3 regions of the Erwinia sp. CGal63 genome follow, and region 2 is predicted to be linked to each of the others. Evidence: riboswitches for the same ligand, from Rfam matches in the RefSeq annotation. Region 2 holds a riboswitch; each other region holds the start of a gene.
What was found. A riboswitch is a leader RNA that binds a small molecule or an ion and turns the genes downstream of it on or off. The one in region 2 is predicted to bind thiamine pyrophosphate.
Positions count from the first base shown of each region.

Region 1 (9,571 bases), on a different contig from region 2:
ACCGGCGAGCTGAACCTGGATAACCCGGCGATCAAACACGATCTGGCTAATCCTGAGCAGCCGGATTCGCTGCCGGGCATTATTCTGGCGGCGATCAAACGCCGCCGCGCGCTCGGCCTGCCGCCTTTCAGCGTGATGTCCTGCGACAATATGCCGGAAAATGGTCGGGTAACCCGCAATGTGGTGATACAGCTGGCGGAACAGCAGGACCAGGCACTGGCCGACTATATTCGTAGCCATATTACTTTCCCGTCGACTATGGTCGACCGCATCGTTCCCGCCATGACGCCGGAAGCTTTTGAGGAACTGAGCGGCAAACTCGGCTGCAGCGATCCGGTTGGCGTGGAGTGCGAGCCTTTTTTCCAGTGGGTCATCGAAGACAACTTTGTCAGCGGCCGCCCGGCGTGGGAGAAAGCGGGCGCGGAGCTGGTGGCGGACGTGCTGCCTTTTGAAGAGATGAAGCTGCGTATGCTTAACGGCAGTCACTCGCTGCTGGCCTATCTGGGTTACCTGGCGGGCTACGAGCACATCAGCGACTGCATGGACGATCCTTACTACCTGAAAGCCGCGCGCAGCCTGATGCTGGATGAACAGGCGCCAACGCTAAGCACGAAAAATGTCGATCTGGTCGCCTATGCGGATTCGCTGATCGCCCGCTATCAAAACCGCGCGATTAAGCACCGTACTTACCAAATCGCTACCGACGGCACGCAAAAACTGCCGCAGCGCTGGCTGGACAGCATCCGCTGGCATCTGGCGCGAGGCAGCGATTTTACGCTGTTGGCGCTGGGCGTGGCGAGCTGGATGCGTTTCGTTGGCGGCGTGGATGAACAGGGCAAAACTATCGTCATCAACGATCCGCTGCACGAGCAGCTGGCGCAGCTGGTCAACAGCAGCGCTGAAGGCGATGAGCGCGTTGCCGCACTGCTTTCGCTGCGGGCGGTATTCGGCGACGATCTGCCGGACAACTCGCTGTTCCGCGAGCGCGTCAGTCACTATTACCAGAAATTGCTGACAGCAGGCGCAAAAGAAACGGTGCGTCAGGTTATCGGCTAAGCTAAGGGAAAAGCACTGGCGCCGGGGCATCAGGCTGATTAGACTGAGCATCCCCGGCGTCAGGCCACCCTTGATATGAAAATTGCCGAATGTCTATTGCCTACACGATTACCGCCAGCGAACCCGTTAACCAGCAAATTTACCGTTTTTTGCGCCAGGATATTGTTACCTGCGCGATTGCGCCGGGCGCGCTGCTTTCCGAAAAAGAAGTCTCGGCCCGCTTCAGCGTTTCCCGCCAGCCGGTTCGCGAAGCCTTTATCAAACTGGCGGAAGCGGGACTGGTGCAGATCCTGCCTCAGCGCGGCACTTTTGTGCGTAAAATCTCCGCTCAGCGCGTTGCCGATGGCCGTTTTATCCGCGAAGCCGTGGAAATGGCCGTAGTGCGCCGCGCGGCAACCGAAGCCTCGCCAGCCGCGCTGGCACTGCTGGAGCAGAATCTTCAGCTGCAAAAGATGTCCGCGCAGCGTCAGGATAGCCAGGCGTTTCTGCTGCTGGATGATGAGTTCCACCGCCTGATCGCCCAGAGCATCAACTGCGAGCTGGCCTGGGAAACGGTGGAGAATATCAAGGCGACGATGGATCGCGTACGCTTTCTGACCCTCAGCAAAGTCTCGCCGCCGCAAATCCTGATTGAACAGCATGAAGAGATCCTGCAGGCGCTGCTGGCGAAAGACGCCACAGCCGCGGAGCAGGCGCTGCGCCGCCATCTGCAGGAGATGATTTTTTCCATCACGCCAATCGCAGAGCAGAACGGCGAGTGGTTCGAGCCGCTATAGCGCTGGCTAACGCCGCGTTACCACCAGCGGTAAAAGTGATGAACCGGCCCAAAGCCCTGCCCGACTTCCAGCGTATCGGCCTGCTGTAGCGCGCCCTGCAGCCACTGCTTTGCCTCGCGCACCGTGGTCAGCCAGTCATTGTGGCGTGGCCGTAGCGCGGCGAGCGCGGAAGAGAGCGTACAGCCCGTGCCATGCGTATTTTTGGTTGGCACGCGCGGCGCGGTAAAACGCTCTTCTCCTTCTCGGGTCAGCAGCCAGTCCGGGCTTTCGCTGTCGCTCAGATGGCCGCCTTTCATCAGCACCGCCTGACAGCCCAGTTCCAGCAGCGCTCGCCCCTGGCGCAGCATCTCTTTTTCGTCGCGCGCTGGCGAACACGCCAGCAGCGCAGCGGCTTCCGGCAGATTAGGCGTGATAATGGACACCTGCGGCAGCAGCTTTTCGCGCAGCGTCGCCACCGCCCGCGCGGAAAGCAGCGGATCGCCGCTTTTCGCCAGCATCACCGTATCCAGCACCAGCCAGGGAATGGACGCCGTCGCCAGCCCTTCCGCCACCGCTTCCACGATATCGCTATCCTGCAACATGCCAATTTTCACGCTATCAATACGAACGTCGCTGAGCACTGAAGCGAGCTGGGCTGAAACAAACTCGGCCGCGATCGGATAAACGGACTGCACGCCACAGGTATTCTGCGCCACCAGCGCCGTGATCACGCTGGTGCCGTAAGCCTCCAGCGCGGAAAAAGTTTTTAGATCGGCCTGAATACCGGCGCCGCCGCTGGGGTCCGTACCGGCTATGGTTAGCGCGTTGACTCTCATAGCGCGGCCTCCCTGTGCAGGTGATACAGCTCATCCAGAAACAGCGGCTCAAAAGTGCCTGGCCCACCGGCTGCCGCCGCGGCACGTTCGCCCGCCTGGCTCATTACCCGACAGGCCGCAGCGATATGCTGCAGCCGGTCGCCGGGCAGCGCACAGAATGCGGCGACCACGGCGGAAAGCGCGCAGCCAGTTCCCACCACCCGCGTCATCAGCGGGGAACCGCCCGCCACCGCTACTAACCGCTCGCCGTCGGTGACGTAGTCCGTTTCGCCCGTCACCGCGACTATCGCGCCGCTTGACTGCGCCAGCAGCACGGCGGCATCCAGCGCTGCGGCGGAATCGTGCAGGCTGTCCACGCCGCGCCCGGAAACCGCCTGTCGCGCCAGCGCCATAATTTCAGAGGCGTTGCCGCGGATGGCGGCAGGACGATACGCCAGCAGCTGCTGACAAAAATCGCTGCGGAAGGTCAGCGCGCCGACGGCGACCGGGTCGAGCGTCCAGGGTTTGCCTGCCGCCGTAGCGCTCTGCGCCGCCGCAAGCATGGCTTCACCGCGCGCGGCGGTCAGCGTGCCGACGTTAATCAATACGGCATCGGCAATCGCGCTGAACTGCGCGGCTTCCACGGGTTCGGTCACCATCGCTGGCGACGCGCCCAGCGCCAGCAACACGTTGGCCGTAAAGCTCTGCACCACGTCATTGGTCAGGCAGTGCACCAGCGGCGAACGCTGGCGAAACAGGGAAAGTGAAGCGGCCGGGCTGGCCGTAAAGCGAGAAGGTTGGATCATAGCGCTCCCAACCGGCGATCAAGAAGGCGATGCGGGCAGGCATCTGACTTCCCTACGCTGGCATTATCCAGTTCAGGTTCAACGGGTTTTTCTCAGCCTTCACAAGGAAGGGCACCCCGAGTCATAGTGCAAGCTTCGCAGCATAGGGAAATGCGTGATGTTACGCAAGCCTGGCGCGGCTGATTAAACGCTGAATGCTGAAAGAAGGAAGTATCAGCACGCTGGCGTCCTGAACTCTTCTTCACCTGTGTTAAAGACGCGCGTTTAGCTGGCGTGATTATAAAAATTCATGAAGGAAATATCCGACAGCATTATTATCTTTCACGTCTTTTCTATACAGAGAAAACCTTTAATTAAAATAGTAACCCCAATCATTAAACAATTATAAAAATATTTATCCGACAAGTATTCAAAGAACCACAGTGAACTCTTTTTTATCTGGCAGGCAGCCAGCCAATAATATTCATTAAATAGAGTTAACTTGACGGTAATCAATATTATTGCGTCCCATCTGGCGCAAGACCGCAAAAAATTCCACAGATAATGTCTTTATTGTTAGACTATAAGAAAAGTCTGTAAATATATGATTTGGTAAACCACGCTTAACCCGGCACAAAAAAACACGGGAAATTAATATTTATCTTACATATCGCAATCGTTAATTTGAATTAAAGGGATTTCAATGAAATTAAAAATAATTGCGTTTTTATGTTGCTATTCTTTTACATCTTCATCCTTGTTCGCCGGTATCATGCGTGAAGACGTCGCGGTGCAGGACTATCGTGATTTCGCCGAAAACTTAGGTAAATATCGCGTCGGAGCAGAAAACATTCACGTTTATAAAACCGACGGTACGCTGGCTGGCGTGCTTGAGTTTCCTGTGCCTGACTTTGGCGCCGTGGTATCCGGCGGCTTCGCGACGCTGTTCGCGCCCTCTTATCTTGCCAGCGTCCAGCATAATACCGGCTACCAGTCCTTGGATTTCGGTAATAACGCCAAATACAGCACCAGCTATAAGTTAATCAATCGTAATGAGTACTACGAGCGCGATTTTCATTTACCTCGCTTAAATAAGGTTGTTACCGAAGCGGCTGCCATCCCTTCGATGACAGGGACTGAATTACGCGATAATCCGGAACGCTATACCTGGTACGCCCGCGTCGGCGCAGGAACGCAATATCAGGTTAATGCAGAAACGCAGACGCTTACCTGGCTCGCCGATGCTTATAGCTGGAAGTCGGGCGGTATGATGACCAATCCCACTTTTGAAAACTGGCGGCTGCGTTGGTACAACTATAGCCCCGACAATCCAGCCGTACAGCCGTTTGACAGTGCCGCTCAGGGCGGAGACAGCGGCAGTCCGATGCTGGTTTACGATAATGAAGAAAAAGTCTGGAAGCTGATGGGCGTATTAACCTCTATCGCCGGTAGCGCGCCCTACGATCTGCGTACCTATGTGCTTTATATTCAGGATGATTTCGTCGCGCAGGTGATGGCCGCTAATCAGGACGCCGATATTATCGATATACAGGCGAACGGCACGCTTTACTGGAATAAAGAAGCGGTAGTCCAGGGCGACAGCAGCTGGGCCTGGCACGGCGTCGAGGCGCTTACGCCAGCCGCCGCGACCAATGAAGAGCTGGACAGCAGTAAAGATCTGCGCTTTAACGGCGAAGGCGGCACGCTGGTTCTGAACCAGTCAGTCAATCTTGGCGCTGGCAAGCTGCAGTTTTCCAACGACTACCAGGTGGTTTCAGCCAGCGGCCAGCAGTATACCTGGGTCGGCGGCGGCATTGAGGTGGACGCGGGGAAAACGGTGCTGTGGCAGGTAAACGGCCAGGCGGGCGACGCGCTGCATAAGATCGGCGCAGGCACGCTGCACGTGAATGCGACCGGCGTAAACGGCGGCAGCCTGAACGTCGGTGACGGTACGGTCATACTGGATCAGCAGGCGGACGAGAACGGCAAGAAACAGGCCTTTTCCACCGTGACGCTGGTAAGCGGTCGTCCGGTAGTGGTGCTGGCGGACGCGAATCAGGTTGCCGCTAAAAATATCTTTTTTGGCTATCGCGGCGGCACGCTGGATATCAACGGCAACAGCCTGAGCTTCAGCGAAATTAATCATAACGACAGCGGCGCCACTGTCGTCAACCGCAACGTCGGGAAAGCCGGTACGGTTACGCTCTATGGCGACGGCTTTAATTTCGCCGGACATTTTGGCGAAAAAGATAGCGGCAGCTTAAACCTCAGCTATTACGCCTCTGACAGCGCTTATCAGGCTACGTTTTCGGGCGGCGCCGAACTCGCCTCGCTGAAGGTAAAACGTGGCGAACTGGCGCTGTCAGGCGAACAAACTCCTCACGCTGGCGGCGTGCTGTACAGCGATGACTGGCAGGATAAAAGCTATACCGCGGATACGGTAGAGGTTCAGTCCGGCACTAAGCTGGTCGTCAGCGATCACGCCACGCTGGAAGGTGAAATAGCCGTGGCTGAAAATGCCGCGTTAAATCTCTATGCGCATGCTCTGCTGTCGGGCAGCGTCGTGCTGAGCGAAACGGACAGCGTGCTGCAGGCGGATATCAGCGAGCGGGCCAGCAGCGTGGCGGGACTCTCTTCAACTATTACGGCGGATATCAGCGGTAAGGGTCAGATAGTGAAAAGCGGCGCCGGCACCTTAATTGTCGATGGCGATATCACGACCGACAGCGATACCGAGCTGCTGGCGGGCACGTTGGCGCTGAACGGTAACGCCGCCTCTACCGTCAATATGACCAGCGAGACGGTGCTGGCCGGCAGCGGCTCGCTGCAGAAGCTGAACGCGGCTGGCGGCACGATTTATCCCGGTGCTTTGCTGACCGATACCGCCGAATATGCCACGCTGCGCCTGGCCTCGCTGACTACTTCCGGCCCGGTTGGCGTAACGCTGAACAGCGCCTTCAGCAACAGCGCTACGGATAAGCTGTTAATAGAGGGCGACGTTAGCACCAGCGAACCGATTCAGGTAACAGTTAACAGCCAGAGCCTGTGGCGCGACAGCGACAGCAACCAGAACGGCAGCGCCGATAATACGGAAGGCGTATCCGTTATTCAGGTAGGCGGCCAGGCTACGAAAGAAAGCTTCCGGCTGGCTGGTGATTATGTGGCTCAGGGCGCCTGGGCCTACGGCCTGTATGCTTTCGCGCCGGGCAAAGCGGCGGCGAGCGAGCGCGAGGTCACCGGCTCCGGCAATCAATACTGGGACTATCGTCTGCAGAATATCTTGTTATCTGAAGAGGGAATTAGCGAGCCGTCTGTTCCTGAACTCCCGGAAACTACGCCGGAAACGCCAGAGGTAATACCGGAAACGCCTGCAGACGAAACGCCCGAAGCCACGCCGGAAGCGCCTGCAGATGAATCGCCTGAAGTCACGCCGGAAACGCCTGCGGACGAAACGCCTGAAGCCACGCCGGAAGCACCTGCGGATGAATCGCCTGAAGCCACGCCAGAAGCGCCTGCGGACGAAACGCCTGAAGCCACGCCGGAAACGCCTGCTGACGAAACCGTGCCGGCCGATGACACGGATAGCCAGCAGCAAGAGCAGCCTGCCGTCACGCCGTCAGCGCCCGTGCGCCGCGCGGTTACGCCGCAGGTTCCAGCCTATATTTCTCTGCCGTCTGCGCTGTTCCGCGCAGATGAGCAGCGCACTCAGCTGTTTAAAGAGAGCGCCCTGCAGAGCGCGCAAAAAGGCAGTTCCGATTTCTTTATCTTCGGTTATCGCGGCGAAGAGCGCTATCGCCCGGCCAACGGTTTTCTCGACTATGGCTACAGCTACAAGAGCCGCTATAAAGGCTGGATGATGGGCGCAACGCTGGCCTCATGGCAGAACGACAATCAGTCGCTTAGCCTGAGCGGCGCCTGGTCACAGGGCGATTTGACCTTCAAACCTTCCGCAGCGGACGGCTACAGCCAGGGCAGATTTGATAACAACACCCTGAATCTTATGTTAGCCTGGCATATGGACGATTATTACCTGACTCTGCTCTCCGGCTACGGCTGGCTGAAAGGCGATATCGTTACGCATCTGCGCGGCAACGTGGCCTCGCCGCACGTCAGGCAAACCTTTGGCGAAATCGAAGCGGGCAAAACGCTGGATTTTGGTACCTGGCAACTCCGTCCCTATATCGGCTATCGCCACCAGCAGCTGCGCGTCAGAGAGTTCACCGATGTCGATCGCGCTAGCGTCAGCTATCAGCAGCAGCGGCGAGAGGCCTGGATCGGCGGGCTGGCCTGGGATTATTCGCTACCGGTAAGCGCAGGCACGCTGCGGCTGGGCGCGGATGCGCACCTGCTGAAACGTCCGTCAGGCCAGGGGAAAGTTACCATCGGCGACGGTGTTAACAGCGATACTTTCCGTACCGGCAACGGCGGCGATGCGCTTAGTCTGCAAACCGAGGCCAGTCTGGCCGTTACGGACAACGTAACCTTCTCCACTCAGCTTCGCCACCAGCGCAGGCTACAACAGGAAGGCGCCAACGACTGGCTGCTCTCCGGCGGCGTCACGGTAAGCTTCTGATCCCTGTTCCGGCGGCATTCGTCGCCGGTTTTTTCCCGTCATAATTCCTCTCTCCGCGACTTTTTGCTAAGGTTCGCTACGCTGAAATAACCCATCGCCCTGACGAGAAGTAAAATGACAAGACCGCTTAATGAGCAATACGGTATTAGCGTAGCGGCGCTGCAAATGCTGCGTTACCTGCACCAAATCGCGCGCGGCGATCGCGCCTTTACCATCCGTGATACCGTGCTTAACAGCCGCTGCAACGTCACGCCGCCGGATAATTTCAGACTTTTGGATCAGCTTTTTGAAGCAGGCAAAATCGATTACGACTATCGCGGCACGGGCATTGAAAGCGAAAGACACGTTAAGCCGGTCTGGGGAGAAAACGCATGACGGTACGCGCCTTTACCGAAGCCGATCGCCCTTTTTTACGCACGCTGTTTCTGGCCGCCAGAAAAGCGAACTGGCACTGGCTTGACGGCAGCGACTGGCAGCTGGAGGATTTCGACCGCGTGACGCTGGGCGAGCGCATTCTGGTAGCGGAGCACGACGGGCATCGAACGGGTTTCGCCGCCCTGCTGCCGGCCGATAACTTTCTGCACAGTTTATTTGTCGATCCCGATCGCCAGGGTCAGGGCATCGGCAGCGAACTGCTGGAAGCCGTGCAGGCAAGCTTCACCTCGACCGGCGCGCTGAAATGCCTGAAGGCGAACCAGCGGGCGCTGGCTTTTTATCAGCGTCACGGCTGGCAGATTATCAGCAGTGGCGAAAGCGAACAGGGCGAGTATTTGCTGCTGCACTATGTGCTGTAGCAAACAGCGCGCCCGTTGCAGGGAAAATCACACCACGCGGAAAGCGATATCGTCCGGGATCACCTCGCCGTCCCAGTAGAGCTGCGCGGCGACCTGGCCCGCCAGCTGACGGTAAAGCCAGGTGAACTCGCTGTCGGGGCGACGCACTACTGTCGGCTCGCCATCGTCCAGATCCTCGCGCAGCGTGATATGCAGCGGTAGCTGGCTCAGCAGACGCGTCTGATACTGTTCCGCCAGCGCCAGCGCGCCGCCGCTGCCGAAGATCGGCTCATGGTGGCCGCAGTTGCTGCAGACGTGCACGCTCATATTTTCCACAATACCCAGCACCGGCACGTTAACTTTCTCAAACATGACGATGCCTTTGCGGGCGTCGATCAGCGCGATATCCTGCGGCGTGGTCACCACTATCGCGCCGGTTACTGGCACATTCTGCGCCAGCGTCAGCTGAATATCGCCCGTGCCCGGCGGCATATCGAGGATCAGGTAATCAAGATCCGGCCAGAGCGTTTCGTTAAGCAGCTGCATCAGCGCTTTACTGGCCATCGGCCCGCGCCACACCATCGCGTTATCGTCGGTCACCAGGTAGCCGATTGAGTTAGTGGCCAGTCCGTGCGCCATAATCGGCGCCATATGGGTACCGTCCGGCGACGTAGGCCGCTCGTTCTGCGTGCCGAGCATATCGGGAATCGACGGGCCATAGATATCCGCATCCAGCAGGCCGACCTTCGCGCCTTCGGCGATTAATGCCAGCGCCAGGTTTACCGCCGTACTGGATTTGCCGACGCCGCCCTTG
Region 1 is NZ_JAKUMN010000001.1:252,683-262,253, reverse strand. Features, by position in the region: gene MKZ79_RS01070 (mannitol dehydrogenase family protein) at 1-1,056, shown strand, start outside; gene MKZ79_RS01065 (GntR family transcriptional regulator) at 1,146-1,832, shown strand; gene thiD (bifunctional hydroxymethylpyrimidine kinase/phosphomethylpyrimidine kinase) at 1,850-2,647, opposite strand; gene thiM (hydroxyethylthiazole kinase) at 2,644-3,432, opposite strand; TPP riboswitch at 3,465-3,561, opposite strand; gene MKZ79_RS01050 (S6 family peptidase) at 4,184-7,984, shown strand; gene MKZ79_RS01045 (hypothetical protein) at 8,099-8,359, shown strand; gene MKZ79_RS01040 (GNAT family N-acetyltransferase) at 8,356-8,778, shown strand; gene apbC (iron-sulfur cluster carrier protein ApbC) at 8,806-9,571, opposite strand, start outside.
Region 1: another riboswitch for thiamine pyrophosphate. It lies ahead of thiM (hydroxyethylthiazole kinase); the one in region 2 lies ahead of thiC (phosphomethylpyrimidine synthase ThiC).

Region 2 (9,571 bases):
GCGCGAAGCTGCCGAAAGAAATTCAGAGTTTCGTAAACAAAATCTCGCGTGAAAACCCGGCCTGGACCGTGACCGTAGTCAACGACAGCAATCTGTCGCAGTATCTGCCAGGGCTGACGTTTAAGCGTCAGGATATGCTGGTGGCGCACCGAAGCGACGTAATTCGCCTGGAGCTGCTGTACAAATATGGCGGCGTCTGGATGGACGCCAGTATTATCCTCAACCGCACGCTGGACGATTTTTTAGCGGTTAACGCCAGTAATCGCTACGATATGGTCGCTTTTTATCGCGACGTCTCTACCGTCGATCGCCGCTATCCGGTGATTGAAACCTGGTTTATGGCCGCACCGAAAAATAACCGGTTTATCGAAAACTGGCTGCGCTATTTCCGGCCGATTACGGAGCTGGGCGCGGCGGAGATGTTCAGGCAGCTGCAGCAGCTTCCCAATTACGAGGAAGTGGTGCAGAAGATCACCGATCCACAATATCTTATTCTGAATATCACCCAGCAGCAGGCGATGCGTGAAGATAATCAGTACAACTTCTACCTGAGAAAGTGCGAAGCCAACGCAATTTACTATCAGCGTCTGGTGAGCTGGGACGCAGTACAGCTCAGCCGGATGCTGATGATCGATCGTCTGCCGGACGTGTTGCCGCCTATCGTGAAGCTGACCGGCCTGGATCGTAAATATCTTCAGACCAATCTCCGCTATGGCGCGGTGAACAAAGACAGCCTGCTGGGCAAAGTGCTGTTCGCGGACGTGCCGTCTAAACTGCCGGAAACGCCGATGCCCGGTATGCCCGGTAGCGCGAGCGCCTGAGTCATTATCAAACCCGATACGCGCCAGCACGACCGCCGGCGCGTTTCCGGCAGCGGTTAAACCCGGCCCAGCCAGCTATCCCAGTCTTTCCACACCGGTTGCAGGCCGGCTTTGACCAGCGCTTCCGCAACCTGCTGCGGGTGACGGTTGTCATGCGGTGAAAATTGTTCCAGCTCGCTCTGAGCATCAGCGTAGCCGCCGGGCTGCGTTTTCGAAAAGGCGCTGAGCGTGTTGATCGCCAGCGGCACTACCTGATCGCGAAACTGCGGCGATTCGCGCGTCGACAGCGACTGTTCAACCTCCGGCGCGAAAAGACGAAACGCGCAGATCGCCTGCACCAGCTGCGCCTCGTCCATAATGGAAGCGGGCTGGATGCCGCCCGCGCAAGGGCGCAGTCGGGGAAAAGCGACCGAATAGCGGCTTTGCCAGTAAGTTTTTTGCAGCCATAACAGGTGCTCCGCCATCATATAGCAGTCGGTGCGCCAGCTATCGGAAAGACCGATTAGCGCGCCCAGACCGATTTTATCAATGCCTGCGCGACCCAGCCTGTCCGGGGTTTCCAGCCGGAAAAAGAAATCCTGCTTGTTGCCTTTGAGATGATGCTGACCGTAGACCGCCGGATGATAGGTTTCCTGATAAACCAGCACGCCGTCCAGTCCCAGCGTTTTCAATTCGGCGTACTCTTCTTCAGCCATTGGCTGCACTTCCATCATCAGCGAGCTGAAATGCGCGCGGATGGCGGGCAGATGCTGGCGAAAATAGGCCATGCCAACCTTTGCCTGATGCTCACCGGTCACCAGCAGCAGCTGGTCAAAGCCCATCGCCCGAATCGCCTGACACTCACGCTCTATCTCCTGCGCATCCAGCGTTTTGCGCCTGATGCGGTTGCTCATGGAGAAACCGCAATAGGTGCAGTCGTTGGCGCACAGATTGGAGAGATAGAGCGGGACGAAAAGGTTAACGGCGTGGCCGAAGCGCTGGCGTGTCAGGAGCTGCGCTCTTTGCGCCATAGGCTCAAGCCAGTCCTGCGCGGCCGGCGAAAGCAGGGCCATCAGCTCTTCACGACCGACGACGGGCGCATTAAGCGCCCGCTCTACGTCGGCTGAGGTCTTGCTGTGGATGCGCAGGCGAATATCATCCCAGTCGAGCTGCTGCCACTGCGAAACGAAACTTTTCATAAAACCGCTCCGCTACGCAAAAAGCTGGTCAGCGGGCTGGTGGCGACGGCCTGCGGCTGACGGCTGCCCAGGCCGCTGTGACGAGCCAGTTCGCCGGCTTCAACGGCCAGGCGGAACGCGCGCGCCATTTGAATGGGATCCCGCGCGGAGGCCATCGCGGTATTGACCAACACCGCGTCTGCGCCCATTTCCAGCGCTTCGCTGGCGTGGCTGGGCGCGCCGATGCCTGCGTCAATCACCACAGGCACGCTGGCCTGTTCGATGATGATTGCCAGCAGGTCGCGAGTCTTCAGTCCCTGGTTACTGCCGATAGGCGCGCCAAGCGGCATCACGGCGGCGCAGCCGACTTCCTCCAGCCGCTTGCACACCACCGGATCGGCATGACAGTAGGGCAGTACCGTGAAGCCTTCCCGTACCAGGGTTTCGGCGGCCTTGAGGGTTTCGATCGCATCCGGCAGCAGATAACGAACGTCGGGATGGATCTCCAGCTTCACCCAGCTTGTTCCCAGCGCTTCGCGCGCGAGGCGGGCGGCGAAAATGGCTTCCTCGGCGGTTTTCGCGCCGGAGGTATTGGGCAGAAGCTGTACGCCCAGCTGACGTAAAGGTTCAAGGATGCCGTCATCACCGCCTCGCAGATCCACACGCTTCATCGCCATGGTGACCAACTGCGTGCCGGACGCTTTTAGCGCGTCTAGCATCACGGTTGGGCTGGAAAATTTGCCGGTTCCGGTAAAGAGCCGGGAAGAAAAGGTTTTATCAGCGATCTGCAGCATATCAGCCTCCGGCGATGGCCTGGAAAATCACCAGCTCATCGCCTTCCTGTAAAAGATGGGTAGACCAGCGCGCTCGCGGCACAATTTGCTGGTTAACGGCCAGCGCGGTGCCCGACTGCTGGTGGTCAAGCTGTTCCAGCAAGGTGGCCAGCGTTAGCGGCGCGGCAAGCTCGTGCGGCTCATCATTAATTACGATGTTCACGATCGCCTCCGCATACCGGGCAGTTGGGGCTGCGCTCAAGGCTGAGCGTGCGCCAGGTTTGCGCTTTACCGTCGAACAGCCGCAGCTGGCCGTCCAGCGCGGATGGCAGGCCAGCCAGCATTTTCAGCGCCTCCAGCGCCTGCAGCGTGCCCATTACGCCGACCACAGGGCCAAGCACGCCTGCGGTACGGCAGTTACGCTGCGGTTCGACCGCGTCGGGCCACAGGCAGCAGTAACAGCCGTGGCTGAACGGCGGCGTCAGCACCATCAGTTGGCCGCCGAAGCCGACCGCGCTGGCGCTGATGAGCGGCGTATCGCTCGCCACGCAGGCGGCGTTGACGGCATGGCGCGTCTGCATGTTGTCGCTGCAGTCCAGCACCAGATCGACCCACTGCACGCTCTCTTTCAGCGAGTCGGCGTCCATACGCTGTTCAAGCGTCACAAATTCCACCTGAGGATTAAGCGCCTGCAGCCGTTCTTTCGCCAGCGTCGCTTTCGGCTGCCCGGCATCGCCGCTGCGGTAAAGGATCTGCCGCTGTAAATTACTGATATGCACTTTGTCGTCGTCAGCCAGCAGCAGCTTGCCCACGCCTGCGGCAGCCAGATAAGCGGCGGCGGGCGAGCCCAGGCCGCCCAGGCCGACGATCAGCACGCTGGCCGCCTGTAGCTTCTCCTGCGCCTGCGGGCCGAACTCTTCCAGCAGCAGCTGACGGCTGTAGCGCATAAAATCGCTGTCGCTAAGCATGCGAATCTCCCGTTCCCGCCAGCGCCAGCAGCTTCGCCGTGGCTTCCTGCCAGTCTGCGGCCTGCGTGATGGCGCTGACCACGGCAATGCTGCCGACGCCGGTCGCCAGCACCTCAGGCGCTTTCTGCAGAGAAATCCCGCCGATGGCGACGGTAGAAATACCCGATAAACGCGCTACGTGACGCCGCAGCTCCGCCAGTCCCTGAGGCGAAGAGGGCATCTCTTTGGTTTGGGTTGGGAAAACGTGGCCCAGCGCGATGTAGGAAGGGCGTTCGACCAGCGCGCGATCCAGCTCTACATCGTCGTGCGTGGAAAGACCAAGCCGCAGCCCGGCGCGATAAATCGCGTCCAGATCGGCGATATCCAGATCTTCCTGACCCAGATGCACGCCGTAAGCGTCATACTTGATCGCCAGCCGCCAATAGTCGTTGATAAACAGGCGCGCGCGATAGCGTTTGCCCAGCGCGACAGCCGCCGCGATATCTTCTTCCACCGCCTCTTCCGGCAGATCTTTAATGCGCAGCTGGATAGTGCGGACGCCAGCTGCGAGCAGGCGCTCGATCCAGGCTACCGTATCCACTACAGGATAGAGTCCCAGTTTCGCTGCCGTTGGAGGAAAGGCGCCGCGGCTCATGCTTTATCCTCTTGCTGAAGCGCGTCCGCGGCATGATAAAGTTCGCCGCCACGGCTGCGGAAAGCCTGCGACATCTCCGCCATACCGATCTCTATCGGCTGCGCTGCCGCTTCCTGTTTCGCGGCGTAGTCGCGCACCTCCTGCGTAATTTTCATCGAACAGAATTTTGGCCCGCACATAGAGCAGAAATGCGCGACCTTGCCTGACTCCTGCGGCAAGGTTTCGTCGTGGTAGGCGCGAGCGGTATGCGGATCCAGCGCCAGGTTAAATTGATCTTCCCAGCGAAACTCGAAGCGCGCTTTCGACATGGCGTTATCACGGATCTGCGCGCCCGGATGCCCTTTAGCCAGGTCGGCTGCATGGGCCGCGATCTTGTAGGTGATGAGGCCTTGCTTCACATCCTCTTTGTTCGGCAGACCAAGATGCTCTTTCGGCGTGACGTAGCAGAGCATGGCGCAGCCGAACCAGCCAATCATCGCCGCGCCGATACCGGAGGTGAAGTGGTCGTAACCCGGCGCAATATCGGTGGTCAACGGGCCAAGCGTATAGAACGGCGCCTCGTGGCAGTGCTCAAGCTGTTCGGTCATATTGCGGCGGATCATCTGCATTGGCACGTGGCCCGGCCCTTCAATCATGACCTGAACGTCATATTCCCAGGCGATTTTCGTCAGCTCGCCCAGCGTGCGCAGCTCGGCGAACTGCGCTTCGTCGTTGGCATCCTGAATAGAGCCAGGACGCAGGCCGTCGCCAAGTGACAGGGAGACGTCGTAAGCGGCGCAGATTTCGCAAATTTCGCGAAAGTGTTCGTAGAGAAAGCTTTCGCGATGATGCGACAGGCACCACTTAGCCATAATCGAGCCGCCGCGCGAGACGATGCCGGTCAGGCGCTTCGCCGTCATCGGCACATAGCGCAGCAGCACGCCAGCGTGGATAGTAAAGTAATCGACGCCTTGCTCAGCCTGCTCCAGCAGCGTATCGCGGAACACTTCCCAGTTGAGATCTTCCGCCACGCCGTTGACCTTCTCCAGCGCCTGATAGATCGGCACGGTGCCAATCGGCACCGGGCTGTTGCGCAGGATCCACTCGCGGGTTTCGTGAATATTACGGCCGGTGGAAAGATCCATCACCGTATCTGCGCCCCAGCGTGTCGACCAGACCAGCTTTTCCACCTCTTCTTCGATTGAGGAGCTGACGGCGGAATTGCCGATGTTGGCGTTAATCTTCACCAGGAAATTGCGGCCGATGATCATCGGTTCCGCTTCGGGATGGTTGATATTGGCGGGAATAATCGCTCGTCCGGCGGCCACTTCCTGGCGCACAAACTCGGCGGTGATGTTTTCCGGCAGCTGCGCGCCGAACCCGTGGCCGGGATGCTGCTGGAGCAGCACCTCGCTGCGAATGCGCTCACGGCCCATGTTTTCCCGCAGCGCGATAAACTCCATTTCCGGCGTGATAACGCCCAGTCGCGCATAGTGCAGCTGCGTGACGTAGCGGCCAGCCAGCGCGCGGCGCGGACGCGGCAGCTTTGCGAAGCGCAGATGATCCAGCGCTTCATCCGCCAGGCGCTGCTGCGTATAAGTGGAACTAAGCTGCTCGATCGGTTGCGTATCTTCGCGTTCCAAAATCCAGCTTTCCCGCAGTCTGGCGATCCCTGCATGGACGTCAATGACGGTTTCGGGATCGCCATAAGGGCCGGCCGTATCGTATACCGGCACGGGTTCGTTCTCTTCAAACTGCGGATGGTCTTTACTGCCGCCGGTTAGCGTCGGACTGAGCTGGATTTCGCGCAGGGGGACGCGTAAATCGGCTCGGGAGCCGGTAAGATAAATACGTCTGGAATTGGGGAAGGCGGCGCCCTGCAGGGAATCGATAAACTGGCGGGCTTCGGCACGCTGTTCGCGTCGGGTTGGTTTTTTAACGGACGTAGACATAGCAAGTTCCTGAATAAAGGAAAATTTGCTTGTCCGGAGTTCGGATGAGTAATTGCCGGGCTGAAGGCCCAAACCTGAATCTTTACTCTTGTTCCCTACGCAGGTATTAACCTGGTCAGGTTCCGCGGATCCCGAATAAACGGTCTCAGCCCCGAAGGGCACTCCGACAAGAAGAAATCTGGCTTTCGCCAGGGACAATCAGCTGATTGCCCCTTGAGCATAAAGGGGCTTTATAGAAAGCTCAAGGGTTTTACAAATTTATAACTTATCAGGCCGGGCGAGCCATTGCCGCGTCGTTTGCCGCTGGCTGGTCACTGTACTTCTCCAGCGCCAGCTGAATAAATTTATCTTCCAGGGTAAAACGGGCTTCCAGCGTTTCGCCGACGATCGACAGCGCCTGCTGGAACTCCAGATAGTTGTCGTGATCGATAGCGTTTTCCAGATGGGCATCGTAAATCGCCATAATCTGTTCGGTATTAGCCTGTAACGAAGGATAAATCAGCGCCGCTTTGGCCAGCTGCTCGGTGCCTTCCATCTCCTGGATAAAGCGTTCGTAAGCGGTGAAGTGGCCGGTTGAAAGATAATCTACCAGGCTTTGGCAAAAATTATCCAGCGCGTTTTCGTCAAGCGAAGTCAGTGATTCCTTGTTAGGCTTAATGCCAACCATTTGATAATAGGCAACTAACAGCTGCTTACGTGAGTGAAGGCAAAAATCTACCAGTTCGCTACATCCGCCTACGCGTGAGGTCAGAACTTCCAGCTGGTCAAGCATGAGTGACTCCAAAAGTGTTATTTTTAACTGTCGATCCCGATCCGGTAAGGCGTGAAGTGAGGATGAGCAATTTATGGAACTTGAGATTTCAAGCGTAGACGCTGGCTGGTGGGTTGTCAGCCATGAACAGAAACTTTGGCTGCCGAAAGGTCAATTACCATACGGTAGCGCGCAAAATTTGGGCTTCGCAGGATCCAAAGGATCGCTTATCGGCGAATGGCAGGGCGAACCGGTGCGGCTGATCTGCGAAAACCGGCCGGAAGGGATGGCTTCGCTGCGCCAGCTGCTCGATCAGGATCCCGCGCTGTTTCAGCTGGCGGGACGCGGCGTCCAGCTGGCAGAGTTTTACCGTTCGCATAAGTGGTGCGGCTACTGCGGCCACGCCATGCACCGTAGCAAAACGGAATGGGCCTGCCTGTGCGGCCACTGCCGTCAGCGCTACTATCCACAGATCGCGCCCTGCATTATCGTGGCGATCCGACGCGGCGACGAGATCCTGCTGGCTCAGCATACCCGTCATCGCAACGGCATCTATACGGTACTGGCCGGTTTCGTCGAAGTGGGCGAGACGCTGGAGCAGACCATCGCGCGGGAAGTGATGGAAGAGAGCGGCATTAAAGTCAAAAACCTACGCTATGTCTCTTCGCAGCCCTGGCCTTTCCCGCAGTCGCTGATGATGGCTTTTATGGCCGACTACGACAGCGGCGAAATCCGCATCGATTCGAAAGAGCTGCTGGACGCGAACTGGTATCGCTTTGACGCGCTGCCAGCGCTGCCGCCAGCCGGTACCGTTGCCCGCCGGCTGATTGAAGACACCGTCGCGCTCTGCCGCGCCGAGGCAGAATAGCTGATATACTGTGCGCCTGAATGAAAAAGAGTCCTGAAAATGAGTGAACTGAAGAACGATCGTTATTTGCGTGCCCTGCTGCGTCAGCCGGTGGACGTCACGCCCGTCTGGATGATGCGTCAGGCCGGACGCTATTTGCCGGAATATAAAGCCACGCGCGCCCAGGCCGGCGATTTTATGTCGCTGTGCAAGAATGCCGAGCTGGCCTGTGAAGTCACGCTGCAACCGCTGCGGCGCTACGCGCTGGATGCGGCGATCCTCTTCTCCGATATTCTGACCATTCCCGATGCGATGGGGCTGGGACTCTATTTTGAAGCTGGCGAAGGCCCGCGCTTCTCTTCCCCGGTGACCTGCCGCGCCGATGTGGAAAAACTGCCGGTGTTCGATCCCGAGCAGGAGCTGGGCTACGTGATGAACGCGGTGCGCACCATCCGTAAAAACCTGAAGGGCGAAGTGCCGCTGATCGGCTTCTCCGGCAGTCCGTGGACGCTGGCGACCTATATGGTGGAAGGCGGCAGCAGCAAGGCTTTTACCAAACTGAAAAAGATGATGTACGCCGAGCCGGAAACCCTGCATCTGATGCTGGACAAGCTGGCGGACAGCGTCACGCTTTATCTGAATGCACAGATCCGCGCCGGCGCCCAGTCGGTGATGATTTTCGATACCTGGGGCGGCGTGCTGACCGGACGCGATTATCTGCAGTTTTCGCTGCACTACATGCACAAAATCGTCGACGGCCTGCTGCGTGAAAACGATGGCCGCCGCGTGCCGGTGACGCTGTTTACCAAAGGCGGCGGACAGTGGCTGGAAGCGATGGCGGAAACCGGCTGTGATGCGCTTGGCCTGGACTGGACAACGGATATTGGCGAAGCACGACGTCGCGTGGGTCACAAAGTTGCGCTGCAGGGCAATATGGATCCTTCTATGCTGTATGCAACGCCAGCCCGTATTGAGCAGGAAGTGGCAGGCATTCTTCAGGGCTTCGGCAAGGGTACGGGCCACGTGTTCAACCTGGGCCACGGCATTCATCAGGATGTGCCGCCGGAACACGCGGGTGCTTTTGTGGAGGCCGTTCACAAACTGTCAGGACAGTATCACCAGGACTAGTTATGGATATACAGGCATTAAAGCAGGAACAGACGATGCGCGCGGCGGAAGTGGTGCGCACCGATGATTTTGACGTAATGCCGCCGCGCTATATCGCCGGGGCGGATGTAGGGTTCGAACAGGGCGGCGAGGTCACGCGCGCCGCTCTGGTGCTGCTGGAGTATCCGTCGCTGAAGCTAATTGAGCATCGCGTTGCGCGGATAGCCACCACGATGCCCTATATCCCCGGCTTTCTTTCGTTTCGCGAATATCCTGCGCTGCTGGCCGCCTGGGAGCAGCTGGAGCAGAAGCCCGATCTGCTGTTTGTCGATGGTCAGGGCATCGCGCATCCGCGTCGTCTTGGCGTCGCCAGCCATTTTGGGCTGCTGGTGGACGTGCCGACCATCGGCGTGGCGAAGCGGCGCCTGTGCGGCAAGTTCGAGCCGTTGGGCGACGAGCCAGGCTCCCGCCAGCCGCTTATCGATAAAGGCGAACAGATTGGCTGGGTGCTGCGCAGCAAAAAGCGCTGCAATCCGCTATTTATTTCGCCGGGCCACCGCGTCAGCGCGGATACGGCTCTGC
Region 2 is NZ_JAKUMN010000005.1:5,296-14,866, reverse strand. Features, by position in the region: gene MKZ79_RS15400 (glycosyltransferase family 32 protein) at 1-821, shown strand, start outside; gene thiH (2-iminoacetate synthase ThiH) at 878-1,999, opposite strand; gene MKZ79_RS15390 (thiazole synthase) at 1,996-2,772, opposite strand; gene thiS (sulfur carrier protein ThiS) at 2,774-2,974, opposite strand; gene MKZ79_RS15380 (HesA/MoeB/ThiF family protein) at 2,958-3,719, opposite strand; gene thiE (thiamine phosphate synthase) at 3,712-4,353, opposite strand; gene thiC (phosphomethylpyrimidine synthase ThiC) at 4,350-6,284, opposite strand; TPP riboswitch at 6,360-6,460, opposite strand; gene rsd (sigma D regulator) at 6,553-7,056, opposite strand; gene nudC (NAD(+) diphosphatase) at 7,130-7,903, shown strand; gene hemE (uroporphyrinogen decarboxylase) at 7,943-9,010, shown strand; gene nfi (deoxyribonuclease V) at 9,013-9,571, shown strand, end outside.

Region 3 (9,571 bases), on a different contig from region 2:
GCAGGCAGAGGCTATTCGGCGGTTGGACTGAATGAAATCCTGACCGAAGCAGGCGTGCCAAAGGGCTCTTTCTATCACTATTTTGGTTCGAAAGACGCTTTTGCGGTCGCTATGCTGGAGAGCTATTTCGCCGATTATCTGGACGAGCTTGATCGTACGCTAAGCCAGAGCGGCCTGACCATGGCGCAGCGGCTGATGAACTACTGGCAGCAGTGGCAGGATACGCAGTCCTTCCAGGATTGCCAGGGAAAATGCCTGGCGGTAAAGCTGGGCGCGGAAGTGGCCGATCTGTCGGAAAATATGCGCCAGGCGCTGGACAAAGGGACGTCGCAGATTGTCGCGCGGCTGGCGGAAGCGCTGGAAGCGGGTGCCACGGAAAACTCCCTGAGCCTCGGCGGCAGCGAGCCGCGTCAGGTGGCCGAAAGTCTTTACCAGCTCTGGCTGGGCGCCAGCGTGATGGTGAAGATCGCACGCAATAAAGCGCCCTTTGTGGCGGCAATGCGCTTGACCCGACAGACGCTTGGCGTAGCGCTTTAAGAAGCGGTTGCGACATGCCTTTGAGCGCGTCGCAGCAGAACGGCTTCAGAGATAGCGAACCGCTGTTGCTGTCGCGCAGTTTGCTGAACTAAAGCGATTGCGCGGCAACGGTTTTACAAATGGCACGGTCAGAAAGCCGGCCTGTTTTTTTACTCCGTTACAAGACGACTGGTCTACTATTGTTTAATAACCCCGATTCGGAGATAGCTGATGAAAATTTTAATGGTTCTGACCTCACACGATCGCCTGGGCGATACCGGCCGCAAAACCGGCTTCTGGCTGGAAGAGCTGGCCGCGCCTTATTACGCCTTTAAAGACGCGGGCGCCGAAATTACGTTGGCCTCGCCGGCGGGCGGCAATCCACCGCTGGACCCTAAAAGCAACGAGCCCGCTTTCCAGACGGAACTGACGCACCGTTTCGAAGCGGATGCCGATGCTATGGCGCAGCTGGCCGCTACCGTACGCCTTGATACGGTTTCTCAGTCCGATTACGACACGGTTTTCTATCCGGGTGGTCACGGCCCACTGTGGGATCTGGCGGAAGACAAACATTCCATCGCGCTGATCGAGTCATTTATTGCCGCAGAAAAACCAGTGGCGCTGGTGTGCCACGCGCCGGGCGTGCTACGTCATGTGAAAACGCCTGCGGGCCGTCCGCTGGTGGAAGGCAAGAAAGTGACCGGCTTCGCTAATAGCGAGGAAGAAGGCGTAGGCCTGACTGACGTCGTACCTTTCCTGGTTGAAGATGAGCTGATCGCACAGGGCGGCATCTACTCCAAAGGCGCGGACTGGGGATCTTATGTGGTTCAGGACGGTCTGCTGATTACCGGGCAAAACCCTGGCTCTTCCGCAGCAACGGCTGCGCTGCTGCTGGAACAGTTTTCGCGCTAATCGAGGTTTCCTGCGGCATAGCGCCGCAGGGAAAGCTATGTTGGTAGCCGTCTTCTGTCGCAACCATGGCTGAATGCCTAAACGGCCAGGCCGTTTACTCTTAGCATAAAGAGATCGCCTGCCCGGATCTCTTTTTTCCTCTCCATCAGCAGATCTAAATCGTCTTTGACCGTCAGATAGAGCCCGCTTAACGATTTATATTTTCCGCTGCACAGATGTTCGATATTGATCAGGCTTTGCGCTTCATCAACCGTATTTCCCGCGTCTTTTTCGCTATAAACCCATTGCAGAGCTTTACCGCGAGCGCTGTTGCTGTCGGTAATTGTTTCAATAAGGTTAGTGACCATGCCGGTGGAATGCACCAGACCCGGATGATAAGCGTAAAGAGAGATATTCTCTCGTTTCATTTCGACGGCGAGATTTTCCGTTAATTTAATCACGGCGGCTTTAGTGACGGAATAAGCCGTGCAGTAAGGCCAGCGGTAAACGCCCGCGTTGCTGACAATATTAATAATAATGCCGCGCTTTTTTGCACGCATGGGTTTTAACGCTTCATGCGTACACCAGGAGAGCCCGAGCAGATTGATATTAATCGCTTCAAACCAGTCATCCATTGCGATATCAACGAATTTATCGACCGGCCCCCAAACGCCCGCATTATTGATTACCACATCAATATGGCCAAATTTTTCAGCAATTTCAGCGAAACAGGCGGCGACAGCAGCTCGGTCGGTAACGTCGCACTGCAGGCAGTGAATGGCGCCGCGAAACTCATCTTCAAGCTCGGCCAGCCTCTGCGCGTCTCTGCCGGTAATGATGACCCGATGATCTTTAGCCAGCGCTCTGGCATAGGAAAGGCCAAGCCCTTTGGAACCGCCGGTGATTAATATCGTCTTTTTTTGCGCGTCGATCATTGCCCGTTTCCTTTAATGAAGTGTACTGCTGGCTATTTTCTCTCAGGGCATTAATAGCACTTTGTTGTGAAAGTTACATTACATCGGTCATTCATTTTGGTTATGGCGAGATAATATTCTGCCTGATGCGAAAGGTAATAATCCAGGAGAGGTAATATAACGGCATGAAACGAGTTTGAATGATGCTCTTTTTTGGCGAAGACAATTTTGTCATGAATACGGGCTAAGAGGTGATTAATAATGCTGGCCCTGTAACAGGAGCACTCCTCACCTTCTTAATTGTGAAAAAGATACCTGATAAAGCGGAGCAAATTATTGCGGCGCTGACGTGTCAGCGCCTCGCCGGTCAGGCTGTAGGACATTTTTCCTCGATCGCGTCGGCATGCAGTTTTTTGCAGGCTTGAACGGCGAAGCAACGCTGCTGCGGCTGGCCGCTTTTAGCGCAGAGCAATTCCCAGCACGGCAGCCTCTTTGACCTCGCCGTTAAGCAAGGCGGAAGTGCCGCCGTCCCAGCAGATCCGGCCATCGACCACCAGCGCGCTGCGCGGCGTGATACGCGCCGCATCCTCAATGCTGTGCGATACCATCAGCAGCGTGATGTTTCTTTCCCGACAGACTTCATCCGTCAGCGCCAGCATCTCCTTGCGCAGCGCCGGATCCAGCGCGGAAAACGGCTCGTCCAGCAGCAGGATCGGCTGTTGGCGCACCAGGCAGCGGGCCAGCGCGGCGCGCTGTCGCTGACCGCCGGAAAGCTCGCCGGGCAGACGTGCCAGGTACGCTTCCAGCCCGACTCTTTCCGCTATCCTCTGTAAACGCTGACGCTGATCGGCGTCCAGCCGCAGTCCCGGATGCAGTCCCAGCCCGATATTTTGCGCCACGGTAAGATGGGGGAACAGGTTGTTCTCCTGAAACAGCATGGAAACCGGCCGTTTCGCCGGCGGCGTAAGCAGGTGATCCGCGCCGTTAAGCTGCAGTTCGCCGCTGTCGGCAAGCAGAAAACCGGCGATCAGGCTTAGCAGCGTACTCTTGCCCGCACCGCTGGGGCCGAGGATGGCCAGACGTTCTCCCGCCTGCATTGAAAGGGTAAAGCGCATCGGCAGATGCTGGTAGATCCAGGTCAGGTTAGTCAGCGTCAGCATGGCGTCCCGGCAGTTTTTCAATCAGGGTAAACAAAAGGAAGCAGAGCAGCAGCAGCAGCAGCGCGCTTACCGCGCCATCTTCGCTGCGATAGGAGCCCATCTGCTGATAAAGATAAAAGGGCAGCGTACGGAAATCTTCGTTGCCAAACAGCGCCACTACGCCGAAATCGCCGACCGACAGCACGCTGGCGAAAGCCATCGCCTGCGCCAGCGGTCGTTTCAGCGCGCGCAGCTCTATCAGCCGCAGCCGGTTCAGGCCGCGAATATCCAGCGCCAGGCAAAGGCGGTTATAGCGTTCGGCGATATCGCGCAGCGGGTTTTCCAGCACTTTGATGGCATAGGGGATGGCCATCAGCGCGTTGGTAAAGATAACGATGCCTTCCGCCGACTGCGGCAGGCCGCTGGTCTCGTTCAGCAGCAGAAAGAAGCCGGTAGCAAGCACGATGCCGGGCATCGCCAGGATCAGCATACCGCTCAGTTCCAGCATCTGGCCGGCGAAGGGCTGCTGGCGCAGGCGCAGTTCCCGGCTGCTCCACAGCAGCATTACGGTAAGGATTACGCAAATCGCGCCCGCGCCCAGCGCGATGCTTATCGAGGTATAAACGGCTTGCCACAGCGCGGGCTGCTGAAGGACGCTAAACAGGCTGCTGTTTAACCCGCTGACGATCACCGCCAGCAGCGGCGGCGCTATCAGCAGCAGCGCCAGCGTCAGCAGCACGGTATCCAGAACCTTCGCGCGTCGGCTATCCTGCCGATCCCGCCAGCTTTGCAGGCTGGTTGTGCCGGAAGGCAGCGCCTTGCTCAGCCGCTGGCTCAGCAGCACCAGGCTCAGACAGCAGATCATCTGAATAAGCGCCAGCAGCGCGGCGCGCCCGGGGTCATAATCAAAATTCAACGCCTGGAAGATCGCCAGTTCGATGGTGGTGGCTTTGGGGCCGCCGCCCAGCGCCAGCACGGTCGCGAAGCTGGCGAAACAGAGCATAAAGATGAGCGAACCGGTCGGCAGCAGCTGCCGCCGCAGCCAGGGCCACTCCACCAGACGAAAAGAGTGCCATCCCGTTACGCCAAGCTGGGCGGCAAGCTGACGCTGCTCTGTCGGGATCTGCTCCAGCGTCTGCAGCAGCAGCCTGGCAGCCAGCGGCAGGTTAAAAAAGAGGTGCGCCAGCAAAATGCCCTGCAGGCCATAAGGCGAAAAGAGGTAGTCCACGCCAAGCCAGCCGCAAAGCGTCGCCAGCCATCCCGAGCGTCCGTAAACGCTCAGAATACCGAATACGGCCACCAGCACCGGCAGCACCAGCGTCATAGCACAGAGGCGCAGCAGGATGTTCCGGCCGGGAAAGCGGCGGCGCCAGAGCGCCCGCGCCAGCGGAACGGCAGGCGCCAGCGCCAGTAAAGCGGAGAGGAAAGCCTGCCAGAACGAGAAGCGCAGGACGTGCCACAGATAGCTGTCGTGCCAGAGACTGCCCGCATTGACCGACGCGTGACGCCACAGCGCCATAAAAGCGAGCAGCGCGACGGCAACCAGCAGCGTGGCGACAAGGCCGCCGGGAACCAGGTTGCCCGACGGTCTGCGGCGGCTTAGCGACTGACGGCGCGTTGCCATGCGCTGACCCACTCGCTGCGATGGCTGGCGACTTCCTGCGAGGAGTACTGCAGCGTGGTTTTCGGTACGGTCAGCGTGTCAAAGCCGGCAGGCAAGGCTGTCGGCACTGCCGGATACATCCAGTTGCCCTGCGGGATCGTCTGCTGGAAAGGCTTGTCCAGCATAAACTGCATAAATTTCTGCGCCAGCTGCGGCTGTTTGCTGCCCTTAAGCTGACCGGCGACTTCCACCTGTAAATAGTGCCCTTCGCTGAAGTCCGCCGCGGCGTACTGCGTTTTTTTCTCTTCGATCAGGTGATAAGCCGGCGAAGTGGTATAGCTCAGCACCATATCGGCTTCGCCTTTCAGGAACAGGCCATAGGCTTCGCTCCAGCCTTTAGTGACGGTAACGGTTTTCTTCGCCAGCTTCTGCCAGGCGGCAGGCGCGTCGTCGCCATAGACTTTTTGCATCCAGAGCAGCAGCCCCAGGCCAGGCGTGCTGGTGCGCGGATCTTCATAGATGACTTTCAGCGGCTGGCTGCCGTCGACCAGCTCCTTCAGGCTTTTGGGTGGATTGGCCAGTCGGGTTTTATCGTAAACAAAGGCGAACCAGCCATAGTCATAGGGCACGAAAGTGCTGTCGTGCCAGCCGCCCGGCACTTTAACCTCGTGGGTGTCGATATGGCTTTCGGTAAACAGGCCGGTTTTTTTCGCCGCATCCAGCAGGTTGTTGTCCAGACCCAGCACTACGTCAGCCTTGCTGTTTTTGCCTTCCATGCGCAGACGGTTCAGCAATGCAACGCCGTCGGCAAGGGCGACATAGTTCAGCTCGCAGCCGCAGTCGGCCTCAAACGCTTTTTTAATCGCCGGGCCAGGCCCCCAGTCAGAGGCAAAAGAGTCGTAGGTATAAACCGTTAGCGCAGGTTTGGCGGCGACGGCGGAGAGCGAGCAGAGCAGCAGCAGAGGCAGGGCTTTTTTTAACACTTTGCGTTCCTTGAGGGTCAGGGCGACGCGCGATCTGAGCAAAACACTCTCAAATCCCTACGCCGGTATTAGCCGGATCAGGTTCGACGGGTTTATCTCAGCCTCGGCTTGCGCCGCGCACCCCGTTGAGAACGCCTTATTCTAATGATTTCCAAAGAGTAGCGAAAGCGTCATGATTCCGGCGGCGCAAACCAGGCGGATTTGAAATCGAACCAGCCAAGCGTATTCATCCGCACGCCACGCATACTGCGCTCGCCCTCCAGCAGCAGCCAGTGGTGAAACAGGGGATGAAAGTAGCAGTCGGCTATCAGCTCTCTGCTCCAGTCGGCCAGCGACAGCTGCTGCTCGCGCCAGCGCTGCGCGTCCTTTTGCCAGTCAATCGGCACGCAATGCTGTAGCAGCGGGATCTCATAGAGCAGCGCAAACAGAGAGAAGGTCAGCGGCAGGGTGAAATTGGCGCTGCCCAGCCAGATATCGCTTTCCGCTTCGCCGCGATGCCAGCTGTCGTAATCGACCTGTCTGGTAACTAACTCAACGCCCTGAGAAGCCAGCAGCGGCTGCAGCAGATTAGCGATAGCCTGATGCTCGATATGATCGCCATACCAGGTCAGCGTCAGCGAGGTGAGGCCTGGAGGTTTCTCCGGCGCCGCCAGATCCCGGCGATGATGCCAGCGCGGCAGCAGTCCATAAGCCGGAAACCAGTAGCGCTGATAGCCGGTTCCTGCCTGGCTTAGCAACGTTATCGGGTTAGCGATGGCGCTAATCCAGCGGCGTACCTGCTCATCGCGACCCTGCGGCGAACGCTGATCGAACAGCAGAAAATAGCAGCCTTCTTCCAGGCGACTCTCCTCGGATTTTTCATCCAGGCTGCCGCCTTCCAGCCTGACGCCGGAGTAAACCAGCTCTTCGCTGATCTCCGGCAGTACCCAGATATTGACCTCGTCGATCAGCGCGCGGTAGCCGAAGTAGTCATCGAACGCTGCAATACGCAGCTGGCTTTGCTGGTTGCGCACTACGGCGTAAGGGCCGGTGCCGACGGGCTGGCGGCTGAAATCCGTCATCGAAGGCCATTCCCGCGGCAGAATTAGCGCGCTGACGCCTGCCAGCAGCCACGGCAGCCAGCGGTCGGGCTGATGAAGGTGGATATCCAACGTCCAGGGTGCGGAAGAGCTAACGCGCTGAATATGGCTGAAAAGCGGCTGCTTTTTTGCCCGCTCCAGCGTGGCGATCGCGTCCGCGACTTCCATTTCACGTCCGTGGTGAAAATGGACGGCGGGTCGCAGATAGAAACGCCAGTGCAGCGGCGTAACGGGCTGCCAGTGATGGGCGATATCCGGCTCGATTTCCCCGTTTTCCTCATTTATGCGAGTCAGGCCGCTGAAGATCTGTCTGGCCAGATGGGTTTCCGAGCGGCGCAGCGCCGTAGCGGGATTAAGGTTCAGCAGGGAACGATAGTAGAGTATCCGCAGGATATGTTTTCCCTGACGGAAGCTGCGGCCAAGATGGGAAATCAACATCTGCCGCACGGCGTTTTTATCGCCGACCAGCTGCACCAGCTGATCGATGCGATCCTGTTCCAGCAGCTCTTCCGCGCGCTGCTGCTGCAGCGCCAGGCCCGTATAGCGAAAGGTCAGCTTTGAGCGCTTGCCGCGGCCGGCTTCGGCCTGCCACTCCAGCCAGCCCGCCTTCTGCATGGCGCCAAGCAGGTTGCGCATATGACGGCGCGAGCAGCTTAGCTGAACCGCTAACCGCTCCAGTGTGGTTTCCTGCGACTGGCCTTCGCAGCTTTGCCACAGCCGGATAAACTGCTGCTGTAAACGTGTGGATTGCATAAAAGAGGAAATCCTGATGAAAACTCGCCTGTTTTTTCTGCCTTATATTAGAGCAATACTTATTGATGATGAAAGGGCGGGAGGCATTCTTTTGAATGGCGCGCTTTCAAGAATTTATATCTGAGTAGGGTGGGTTTTCACCAGCCAGCGGGCGTCTTGCCTGCTGGCTTTTTTCATTTTGCCGTTTTCTTCTATGCTTGCTGTTTGCGCCTGCAAGCAGGCCTTTTTATTTGCAGGGGATGAGGTATGAAATCGCTGCTGACGCGCCGTCGTCGTATTAATCCGGTTTATCTGGCCTTTATGGCGGTTTCTTTTATGGTTGGCGTGGCGGGCGCGCTGCAGGCGCCGACGCTGAGCCTGTTTCTGTCGCGTGAGGTAGAGGTACGGCCGTTTTGGGTCGGGCTTTTTTATACCGTGAATGCCGTCGCCGGCATTGTGGTCAGCCTGCTGCTGGCGAAAAGGTCGGACAGCAGCGGCGATCGCCGTATGCTAATTCTCTTTTGCTGTCTGATGGCGGTGGGCAACGCGCTGCTGTTTGCTTTTAATCGCCATTATCTGACGCTGATTACCTGCGGCGTGCTGCTGTCGGCGTTGGCCAGCGTAGCGATGCCGCAGATTTTCGCGCTGGCGCGGGAGTATGCGGACAGCTCCGCGCGTGAGGTGGTGATGTTCAGCTCGGTGATGCGCGCCCAGCTCTCGCTGGCATGGGTGATTGGGCCGCCGCTCTCTTTCGCGCTGGCGCTGAATTACGGTTTTACTACCATGTTTGTCGTCGCTGCCGCGCTGTTTGTGATCTGTATCGCGCTGATCTGGTTCGCGCTGCCTTCCGTGCCGCGCGTCGAGCAGCCAACGGAAATCGTGATTACCCAAATCAGCGCGTGGAAAAACCGGGACGTGCGGCTGCTGTTTATCGCCTCGCTGCTGATGTGGACCTGCAACACTATGTATATCATCGATATGCCGCTTTATATCAGCAGCGTACTGGGGTTGCCGGATCGGCTCGCCGGGCTGCTGATGGGCGTGGCCGCAGGTCTGGAGATCCCGGCAATGCTGCTGGCCGGCCATTACGTTAAGCGCTTCGGCAAACGTAAAATGATGCTGTTTGCCGTGGCTGCCGGCGTGCTGTTTTATCTGGGCCTGGTGCTGTTTCATTCACGGGCGGCGCTGCTGGCGCTACAGATTTTCAACGCCATTTTCATTGGCATTATCGCCGGGATCGGCATGCTCTATTTTCAGGATCTGATGCCCGGCAGGCCTGGCGCGGCCACCACGCTGTTTACCAACAGTATTTCAACGGGCGTCATTCTGGCGGGCGTTTTCCAGGGCGCGCTGGCCGAGACGTTCGGCCACTATGCGGTCTACTGGGGCGCGCTAATCCTCTCTGTCGCCGCGCTGGCGATGTCGGCTAAGGTAAAAGATGTTTAAGCTATTGGTGTTAGAAACTTCCAGATAGCGCCAGTTTTTGTTGCAAAAAAAGGCGAGTCGCCGCAAAATCCATCAGGTTATAATTTGTACTGGCGGGCATTGCCTGGTTGTCGAACGCAGTCTGCCTTTACTTCATGATGGACGGAATCAACATGTTGGCACCTAAGGAAACGCCCGAACGTTGCCGGAGGGAACAGAGCCGGTATTCGTTCGCTATGAAAAATCAGCAAGGAGGCGTAATGGACGATATCAGGGAAAAAATCGGGCG
Region 3 is NZ_JAKUMN010000004.1:82,755-92,325, forward strand. Features, by position in the region: gene MKZ79_RS13845 (TetR/AcrR family transcriptional regulator) at 1-537, shown strand, start outside; gene MKZ79_RS13850 (type 1 glutamine amidotransferase domain-containing protein) at 748-1,428, shown strand; gene MKZ79_RS13855 (SDR family oxidoreductase) at 1,506-2,342, opposite strand; gene thiQ (thiamine ABC transporter ATP-binding protein ThiQ) at 2,780-3,481, opposite strand; gene thiP (thiamine/thiamine pyrophosphate ABC transporter permease ThiP) at 3,465-5,084, opposite strand; gene thiB (thiamine ABC transporter substrate binding subunit) at 5,060-6,046, opposite strand; TPP riboswitch at 6,083-6,181, opposite strand; gene sgrR (HTH-type transcriptional regulator SgrR) at 6,217-7,878, opposite strand; gene MKZ79_RS13880 (sugar efflux transporter) at 8,125-9,303, shown strand; gene MKZ79_RS13885 (hypothetical protein) at 9,543-9,571, shown strand, end outside.
Region 3: another riboswitch for thiamine pyrophosphate. It lies ahead of thiB (thiamine ABC transporter substrate binding subunit); the one in region 2 lies ahead of thiC (phosphomethylpyrimidine synthase ThiC).